DNA from 4 places in the Blautia sp. HA9023 genome. Region 4 is predicted to be linked to each of the others. Evidence: riboswitches for the same ligand, from Rfam matches in the RefSeq annotation. Region 4 holds a riboswitch; each other region holds the start of a gene.
The links. A riboswitch is a leader RNA that binds a small molecule or an ion and turns the genes downstream of it on or off. The one in region 4 is predicted to bind cobalamin.
Positions count from the first base shown of each region.

Region 1: it holds a riboswitch for cobalamin, as region 4 does, so the genes downstream of both, nikB (nickel ABC transporter permease) here and AC04Q6_RS07365 (leucine-rich repeat domain-containing protein) in region 4, are expected to answer to the same signal.
Region 2: it holds a riboswitch for cobalamin, as region 4 does, so the genes downstream of both, AC04Q6_RS04400 (cysteine-rich small domain-containing protein) here and AC04Q6_RS07365 (leucine-rich repeat domain-containing protein) in region 4, are expected to answer to the same signal.
Region 3: it holds a riboswitch for cobalamin, as region 4 does, so the genes downstream of both, AC04Q6_RS04465 (sirohydrochlorin cobaltochelatase) here and AC04Q6_RS07365 (leucine-rich repeat domain-containing protein) in region 4, are expected to answer to the same signal.

Region 1 is NZ_JBWLUR010000002.1:97,876-100,079, forward strand. It holds gene nikC (nickel transporter permease) at 1-1, opposite strand, end outside; gene nikB (nickel ABC transporter permease) at 2-940, opposite strand; cobalamin riboswitch at 1,130-1,319, opposite strand; gene AC04Q6_RS01915 (M14 family metallopeptidase) at 1,608-2,204, opposite strand, start outside.
Region 2 is NZ_JBWLUR010000006.1:50,022-52,225, reverse strand. It holds gene AC04Q6_RS04405 (C40 family peptidase) at 1-610, shown strand, start outside; cobalamin riboswitch at 774-976, shown strand; gene AC04Q6_RS04400 (cysteine-rich small domain-containing protein) at 1,243-1,548, shown strand; gene AC04Q6_RS04395 (PHP domain-containing protein) at 1,698-2,204, opposite strand, start outside.
Region 3 is NZ_JBWLUR010000006.1:66,302-68,505, reverse strand. It holds gene AC04Q6_RS04470 (NAD(P)/FAD-dependent oxidoreductase) at 1-472, shown strand, start outside; cobalamin riboswitch at 725-900, shown strand; gene AC04Q6_RS04465 (sirohydrochlorin cobaltochelatase) at 1,057-2,204, shown strand, end outside.
Region 4 is NZ_JBWLUR010000006.1:730,485-732,688, forward strand. It holds gene AC04Q6_RS07365 (leucine-rich repeat domain-containing protein) at 1-803, opposite strand, end outside; cobalamin riboswitch at 996-1,181, opposite strand; gene AC04Q6_RS07370 (Ig-like domain-containing protein) at 1,284-2,204, opposite strand, start outside.

The DNA of each region.
Region 1 (2,204 bases), on a different contig from region 4:
ATTATCTATCCTCCTTAAGTCTTGGATCGAGATAAGTATAGGACAGATCCACAAGCAGGTTGATGCACATGTACAGGATCGCGATCCAGAGTACATAGCCCTGTACAAGAGGATAGTCACGACAGGAAATTGCCTTTACTGCCATATTTCCCATTCCAGGCCAGTTGTAAATGATCTCTACAACTGCAGTACCTCCCAGAAGACTTCCAAGGGAAAGCCCCAGCAGTGTTACCAGCGGAAGCATTACATTAGGAAGAACGTGTTTCCAGAGAATGACGCTTTCCTTGATCCCACGCATTCTTGCACCTGTGACATAATCCTGGTGAAGTTCCTCCAGTACTGCACTTCTTACCTGTCTGGTATACTTTGCAGACATGGCAAGTGCAAGTGTCAGCGCCGGAAGGATCATGGATTTAAAATCTGTACTGCCTCCGGCAACATTGATCCAGCGAAGCTGAACACCAAAGATGCTGAGAAGGATCAGGCCCAGCCAGAAGCTTGGAACAGATACTCCCACAAAGGTAATTCCTCTTACAAAATAATCCGGGAATTTGTTCTGATATACAGCGGCCAGTATTCCAAGCGGTATGGAAATAATGACCATCATCAGAAGTGCCAGCAACGACATCCTCAGCGTCGGCCAGAAACAGGATACCAGTTTATCCGTTACCGGCATTTTGAAAGAATAGGACTGTCCCATATCTCCTGTTACAACACCTTTCAGCCAGGAACCATACTGCACAAGAAATGGCTGGTCAAGGCCGAGATCATGTCTTGTCTGTTCCAGAAGTTCCGGTGTTGGAAGATTACCACACTCTGTCAACATGATCTCCGCAGGATCACCAGGTGACAGGTAGGTCAGTCCAAATGTGAAAAAGCTGATTCCAAATAATACAATGATAATCTGGAGAAATCTTTTTCCTACTTGTTTCTTTGTCACGTTTTACTCCTTTCCTCATTTGATGTGATTTTTAGCATAGCCGTTTCAACTTATATAAGATAATAATAACTATAATGGGATTCTTTATATGCAGAAAATGCATGGAATTTTAGAAATACGCACGAAAAAAGCCCGTGACGAAATACGGGCACACACAAAAAAACTTGCTTCCTATCTTCCGTAAGAATCATCTTAAAACAATTACAAGCAGGTCTCCTGACTCAGGCTCCTCACCCTCAGACACCTTCCCGGCCCTATTTCTCACGCACCCGGCCAGTGGTATTTTATCTGAGGATTCCCCATTACAGTGACGGGATCGTACCGGATTTACACCGGTTTCCCTATTAATCCTCTCGGAACTTGCAACGACTGATGTAAAAATCAGCAAATGCTGTTAAATTACGGATTTATTATATGATAAATCTATTGCTGTTGTCCATAGAAAAATGTTGTATTTTTAGAATATTTATCAATTTTGTCAAAGCTGTTTGAATTGTACATATACCCCGTTAGGTATTTAACAACTGAGTTTATCCGATTTGTCAAAAAAATACGGATTTTACGCGTTTGTTTTTACAAATAGAACAACAAACGGTAAAATCCGGTTTTCTTATCGTTTCTATAGGAATTGAATAAAACAATTTTTGGTGGAAAAGCTCTGCGAATATCAGGTCAGCGTCTCTGTGATCGCTGCATAGGCGATCATCGGTCCGTCCTCAATAATATTCAGGCTGGCTGTCTGATAAAGTACAACTCCATTTTCTGTTGCAATGGATGTATAAAGCAGGTTTCCGTAGTAATCTCTCAGTTCACCCAGGTCTTCTCCTTTAAAGAAGTACTCTCCAGGCTTTTTGGATGGATACCAGCATCCGGTATATGGTGCATATTCATATACCACATTTTCCAGAAGCATCTGACGGTAATGTTTCAGTCCGTGACATTTCTTCCCCTGAAGATGAAACACAAGATGACGGACGTCTCTTTTGTCCTGTTCCACTTCCTCCCAGGTCCAGTAACTGTGTCCGCCCCTCTCGATGAGAATGCTTGGAATTCCAAGAGAAGAAGCATAATTATAGGCACCACCTGTAGCAGTTGTAGAGCGGACCACATATTTGACACCGATATGTCTTGCCATATGTAAGGACTTCTCTGCCGTCTCTTCATCTACAACCCCTACATAATAAACATATGGATGAAGCTGCTCATATCCGTCTCCGCTGTGCAGATCAATATAATAATCCGTTATGGAAAAAAGTTTCGTCAC
Region 2 (2,204 bases), 680 kb from region 4:
GTACGATGAGGACGGCGACGTGATTGAGAATACAGATGAGGATACTGCAGAGGATGACACCGAGCATGTGGATGAAGATGCAGACAATGGTGAAAATGATGATGCGCAGTATGATGAAGATGGCAATGTGATCGAAGATGACGCGTCCGGGGATACTGAGAATACAGAGGATAATGCAGACGCAGATTACGATAACAGTACAGATGCATCCGAAGAAGGTGCAGAGGACACATCCTCAGACAGTGACAGTTCTTCTTACAGCAGCGGTTCAGGATCTTCTGTTGTGAATTATGCCACACAGTTTGTTGGAAATCCATACGTATGGGGCGGAACAAGCCTTACCAATGGTGCAGACTGCTCCGGTTTTGTACAGAGTGTATATGCCAATTTTGGCGTAAGCCTTCCGAGAACTTCCTATGAGCAGCAGAATGCAGGTACTGAGGTATCTTATGCAGATGCCCAGCCAGGAGATCTGATCTGCTATGGTGGACATGTGGCTATTTACATGGGCAATGGACAGATTGTACATGCATCCAATTCTCAGGATGGTATCAAGATCAGTAACGATGCGACATACAGAACGATTGTCTCTGTAAGACGTCTTGTATAATCACGAACCATATAAAATTTATTAAGATGAAGATATTGAACAGCCTGGCGGCATATTCCGCCAGGCTGTTTCTTATAAGGAAACAGTGAATTTATATCAGAAAAATCTGAAACGGTATTGACATATAATTAACAGGGTGTTATTATAATATCAGTATAATTCCATATTGAACATAGCAAGTGCTGAGGGCATCTGACAGTCATGGATTATCAGAAGCCAGCAGAAAAGGGAATCAGGTGAGAAACCTGAGCGATCCGGTCACTGTAACGGAGGAGCGAATCTCAGAATCCATTGTACCTATGTATGAGAAGGAGAGACGAGCCATGATCCCGGAGCCAGGAAACCTGCTTGTTATGGCGAGGTTAAACTTCCGTGTAAAGTGTAACAACCATTTCAGGGACTCCGCACCCCTGGGACGTTGTCTACTTTTTTACGAGAGTAGGCATTTTTTTATGGAATGCGCCTGTTCATATGAATTATACATGATTAAATGGCAGGCGATACTACTCCGGATACATTCGTTCCCTCCGCGCACTCATGAACGGATTATATTTCTACCCCGGGGTGGGATCGCTACCTCTTTTTTTACGGAAAAATTAAGAGAGTGCATGATCCGGGAGGAGATAAGAACCATGGAGAAACCATATTGGGAGGGAAAAGAATATTCCTATTTCAGCCACAAAAAATGCGAGTATTTTCCATGCCATAAAGGAGCAGATCCGGAAAATTTTAACTGCCTGTTCTGTTATTGTCCGCTGTATGCACTGGGAGATAAATGCGGTGGTAATTTCCATTTTACGGAAAGCGGAATCAAGGACTGCACTGCGTGTAAACTTCCTCACAGAAGAGAGAATTATGGATATATCACAGGAAAATATCAGGAACTTGCGGATATGATAAGAAAGCAGAGAGAGAATTCTCAGGCAGATGAGAAATGATAATAAAGAAAATATAATATAACCCGAAATAATAAGCTAGCTCGGACACATGGTAAAATGTGTCCGAGCTGGCTTTTTTGGTTGTGAGTCAAACATGAATGTGTATTCGGATACATTTTATGTATATTCGATCTTACTGTTTTACCAGATCATCTGGTCTGCAGAAATACCTTCAATCTTGGAAGATGATTGTTCAGAATCAGCTGTTCCGGGAACATGGCCTGATGAACAAATTCAGCAGCACAGGTAAAATCACCGATGTGTTCCGGACCGTGACTGTCACTGGAGAGCAGCAGCGGCAGATGATATTTGCGGCAGCAGCGGAGAATCTCATAACAGTTTTCTCTGGTATCACCACGGTAGCCATATGGAGCCAGGGAAGCTTCGTTAATTTCAAAGATTGTTCCGGTTTCTCTGGCAGTTCGGGCAAGAACATCATAATTTACCGGATAATGGGTGTTGTCGCTGTGACCGAGGATTTTGACACAGGGATTCTTCATGACATTGACAAAAGCTTCTGTGTTCTCGTCTCTGGTACCGGGACGGTAGTTCCAGGTATGCATGCTTGCGATGGCATAATCAAGTTTACATAATAATTCCTGATCCAGATCTACAGTTCCCTTCCGGTCCAGAATATTCAGTTCGATTCCGTAGAG
Region 3 (2,204 bases), 660 kb from region 4:
ATCCAAACATTTCTCAGAGCCGTTCCATGACAGCAACGGATATGGTGAGAGCATCGCAAGACTTTCCAACATGCTTGGCGGTGGTGTTATGGTACAGCGTTTCGGAGATCTGATCCGTGGAAGACGAAGCACAAAAGCACGTATTGAGGAGAGCTTCGTAACACCGACTCTTTCCGCAACACCGGGAGACTTAAGCCTTGTTATGCCGAAGCGTATCCTGGATGGAATCATCGAGATGATCTATGCTCTGGATAAGATCGCACCTGGAACAGCAGATGACGATACTCTGCTTTATGGTGTTGAGGTTAAATTCTACAACATGGAAGTTGAGATCGATGAGAATCTGGAAACCTGCCACAAAGGTCTCTTTGTTATCGGAGACTGCAGCGGTGTGACACATTCTCTTTCCCATGCATCCGCCAGCGGTATCTATGTAGCCAGATACCTTGAGCAGGAGTACTTCAGTAAATAATATGAGCGGCCCTTTTCTGCTGTCACAGTGATGGCGGAAAGGGGCTGCTTTTATGTTGTAGGAAATCACTGTACCATAAATAAAAAACATAAATCATATAAAACCATGCATAATGTGCATGAATATTGAAAGGAGTATGTTGAAAATAACTGACAGATGCAGGGGAAGCACCATGATTCGTCCGACAGCAATCTTGACAATTTTGTGATTTTGTGGTAAAAGAATAAGTAACCAGGTAAAATCGAATATGTACAAATGTTATGGCAATAAGGTTGCGTCCAGTCGGATGTGCAAAAGAGAATCCGGTGAGAATCCGGAACGATACCGTCACTGTGAACGGGGAGCTGTTTTTAAATACCACTGGGAAACCGGGAAGGGAAAGCAGTGTGGAACCAAGTCAGGAGAACTGCCTTATTGTGAGATCCAGGATTCGCGGTCTACGAATCTGTATTCTCAATAACAATACAGAACTTCTTTTTATGTGTATTGCGAGAGAATCGTGTGTGAGCAGGCGGCCGCAGAAAGCAGCCGTTTTTTTGTACATATCAGTATTCTGGAAATACATGAAAAGAGGACGATAAGAAATGAAAAGAAAAACAATGTTAGCTCTGATGCTCGCAGTTTCCATGACATGCTCTATGGGTGCAGCTACAACAGCAATGGCAGCAGATGATTCCGCTACAGAAGAGAGCGCAGATGAGAGTACTGAGGCAGCTGATACCACAGAGGCTTCTGATGAAGACCAGAAAGCAGCTGACAATGTAGCAGCTCTGATCGACAAGATCTATGTTCAGGAGAGAACTGACACAACAGATGAGGACTGCAAGGCAGCTAAAGAAGCATGGGATGCTCTGACAGACGCTCAGAAAGAACTGGTAGAGGGCGAGAACGCTGATCCGGATTACTTCGGACGTGACACAGGAGACGCTTCCAAAGACGATCCACGTAACCAGGATGAGATCGGTGAGAACGAGCTTCTGGTAGTAAGCTTTGGTACTTCCTTCAATGACAGCCGTGCAGAGGATGTCAAAGGAATCGAGGATGCTCTTGCAGAAGCTTATCCGGACTGGTCTGTAAGAAGAGCATTTACAGCACAGATCATCATCAACCATGTAGAGGCAAGAGATGATGAAGTGATCGATAACATGCAGCAGGCTCTTGACCGTGCAGTAGAGAATGGTGTTAAGAATCTGGTTGTACAGCCTACTCATCTGATGCATGGTGCTGAGTACGATGAGATGACAGAAGCGATCAATGGCTATAAAGATAAATTCGAGTCTGTAGCTATCGCAGAGCCAATGCTCGGTGAGGTTGGAGACGATGCAACCGTGATCAACGATGACAAGAAAGCCGTTGCTCAGGCAATCACAGATGAGGCTTGCAAAGAAGCCGGATTTGACAGCATGGATGCAGCAGCTGAGGCTGGCACAGCATTCGTATTCATGGGACATGGAACATCTCATACAGCTAACATTACATACGATCAGATGCAGACACAGATGGAAAACCTTGGATTCAAGAACGCATTCATCGGTACTGTAGAGGGTAAACCGGAAGATACAGCCTGCGACAAGGTTATCGAGAAGGTAAAAGAGGCAGGATACAAGAACGTTGTTCTTCGTCCGCTGATGGTTGTTGCCGGAGACCATGCAAACAACGATATGGCCGGTGATGATGAGGATTCCTGGAAGAGCCAGTTTGTAGCATCCGGAAACTTCGAGAATGTTGATAC
Region 4 (2,204 bases):
TAGTCATCGACTCTGGTATTTTTTCTGCACAGGATCTTTGTTCCTTTATTTATGATCCATTCTCCCAGCACTTCTGGATCCCCGGAAAATTCCACTGTTTTCAACATACTGCACCCGTGAAACGCCCATTTTTCCACAGTTTCCACATATTCCGGAACCCGGACATATTCCAGATTTCTGCACTTCAGAAAAGCGCTCTCTCCAATAAATTTCAGCTTTTGAGGAAGTTCCAGCTTCTGCAGTCCGGTCTGATAAAACGCCTCTCTTTCAATCCGCTCCACAGACTGAGGAATTTTTATCTCTGTCAGATTCCCACATTTATAAAATGCCCTTCGCCCAATCTCAGTGATCATTTCCGGAAGCACTACTCCGGAAAGTTCCTGGCACTCCATAAAAGCTTCTGCCGGAATTCGGATGATTTTCTTATTCTCTTCAAAAACTGTCTTCTGCAGTCTTTTACACCCGTACAAAACCCCTTTTCCAATATATTCTGTTGTAGCCGGGATTTCAAAACTTCTCAGGTTTACACAACCGGAAAAAGCTCTGTTTTTTATAACTTTTATTTTCTCTGATCTTACTGTTCGAAGCCTTGTACATCCGGCGAAACTTTCTCTGCCAATCTCTCTGACGCAGTTTTCCAGGCTCACTTCTCTGATCCGGATATTATTCTTCAGTGCCTCGTCTCCGATTCGGCTGTAAGGCTGTCCGATAACAAGAATTCTCTCTCCGTGTTTCTCTGCACATCCTCTTACAAATGTTTTTTCTCTTTCTTTCTGCGAACGCCACACCAGTGTTTTCTGCATTTTTTAACCTCTCAACAAAAAAACGGATGCAATACCCTGAAAGATATCGCATCCGTATATAATGATCATGTTTTCAACAATACCATCTGCTACCGCAATATCTCTGAATTCAGGAAATGTTTCTTTCTGTGTCCCGAAAAATAGGTACACAAAACCAAACAATCTCCCCCTCCATTTATCATTGCGTGTAATAACTGGTAGCAGCTTTAAGCAGGTATCCTGGCTTATGTAATCACGATCCCTCCCCTTCTCATACAGATCCGTACAATGGTTACAGAAAGATCTAAACAAATACAGTAGCACGACTGCCTGGGATTCTCACCCTGTTCCCTCTTGGCCCTGCCGATGTGGCAGAGAACTTAAAACCGGTAATTGTTTTTTCTCCATATTTAACTGTTCAGAAATTATAACACACTTCTTTTTCTGTGACAATCCCGTGAATCAGAGTTATAGGCGGGGTTATTTCATAATGATCAGTATTTATTTTACAGTTACACGGCATTTGTAAGAAACTTTTCCGGATCTTACTGTAATTACCGCAGTTCCTTTTTTCACACCTCTGACCACACCTTTGGAACTTACTGTGGCAACAGCCTTATTGGAGGAACTGTATGTAAGTTTTTCAGCAGATGTTATTGGTCTGCGTATCGGCTTTAAGGTCGTTGTCTTTCCTTTACTGATGGTTATTCTGGACTGCAGTCCGGTTATGGCCGCAGTTCTTACTGTTCCTTTTTGTACAACGACTTTCAGTTTCGCCGTTTTTTTGCTTGCCAGAGTTACTGTGATATAAGCAGTACCTGTCTTTTTCTGTGCGGTGATCACACCTTTTTTATCTACTTTTACAATTGCAGTATTGCTGGATTTCCAGGACTTCACGGAATCTCCTTTTGCAAGACCACTGACTTTCACTTTGCTAGTAGATTTTCCCGGATTCAGACGAATTCCATATGCGTTCAGTTTGATCGTTGGTTTCAGTTTGCTTCCTGAATTCTTTGTTTCTTTTTTGGCACATACAGAACAGGTTCTTGTGATCTGTTTCGGTGCAAAAACAGTTGCAGATTTCGTTGTCTTCCAGGAACTCCACTTATGTGCTGCAAGAGCTGTTGATTCGGTCTTTTTCTCTCCGCACCAGGTACAGGTATAAGATTTTGTTCCTTTTGTCTTACAGGTGGATTTCTTTGTTACTGTTCCTGCATCCCAGCTGTGTTTTGCATGTTCTCCTTTGTTTTTCAGATCCCAGTATGTTGTCTCCTTATTTACAAAACGTCTGTAAGAATCCAGTGCCTGAAGTGCCTGTACTGTAGACATTTCGCTGGATTTTGAAATTGACATGGAATGTGAAAAACCATTGTCGCTCTGAATATAACCAGTCAGATTTGTGATCATATTCATATTTACAGT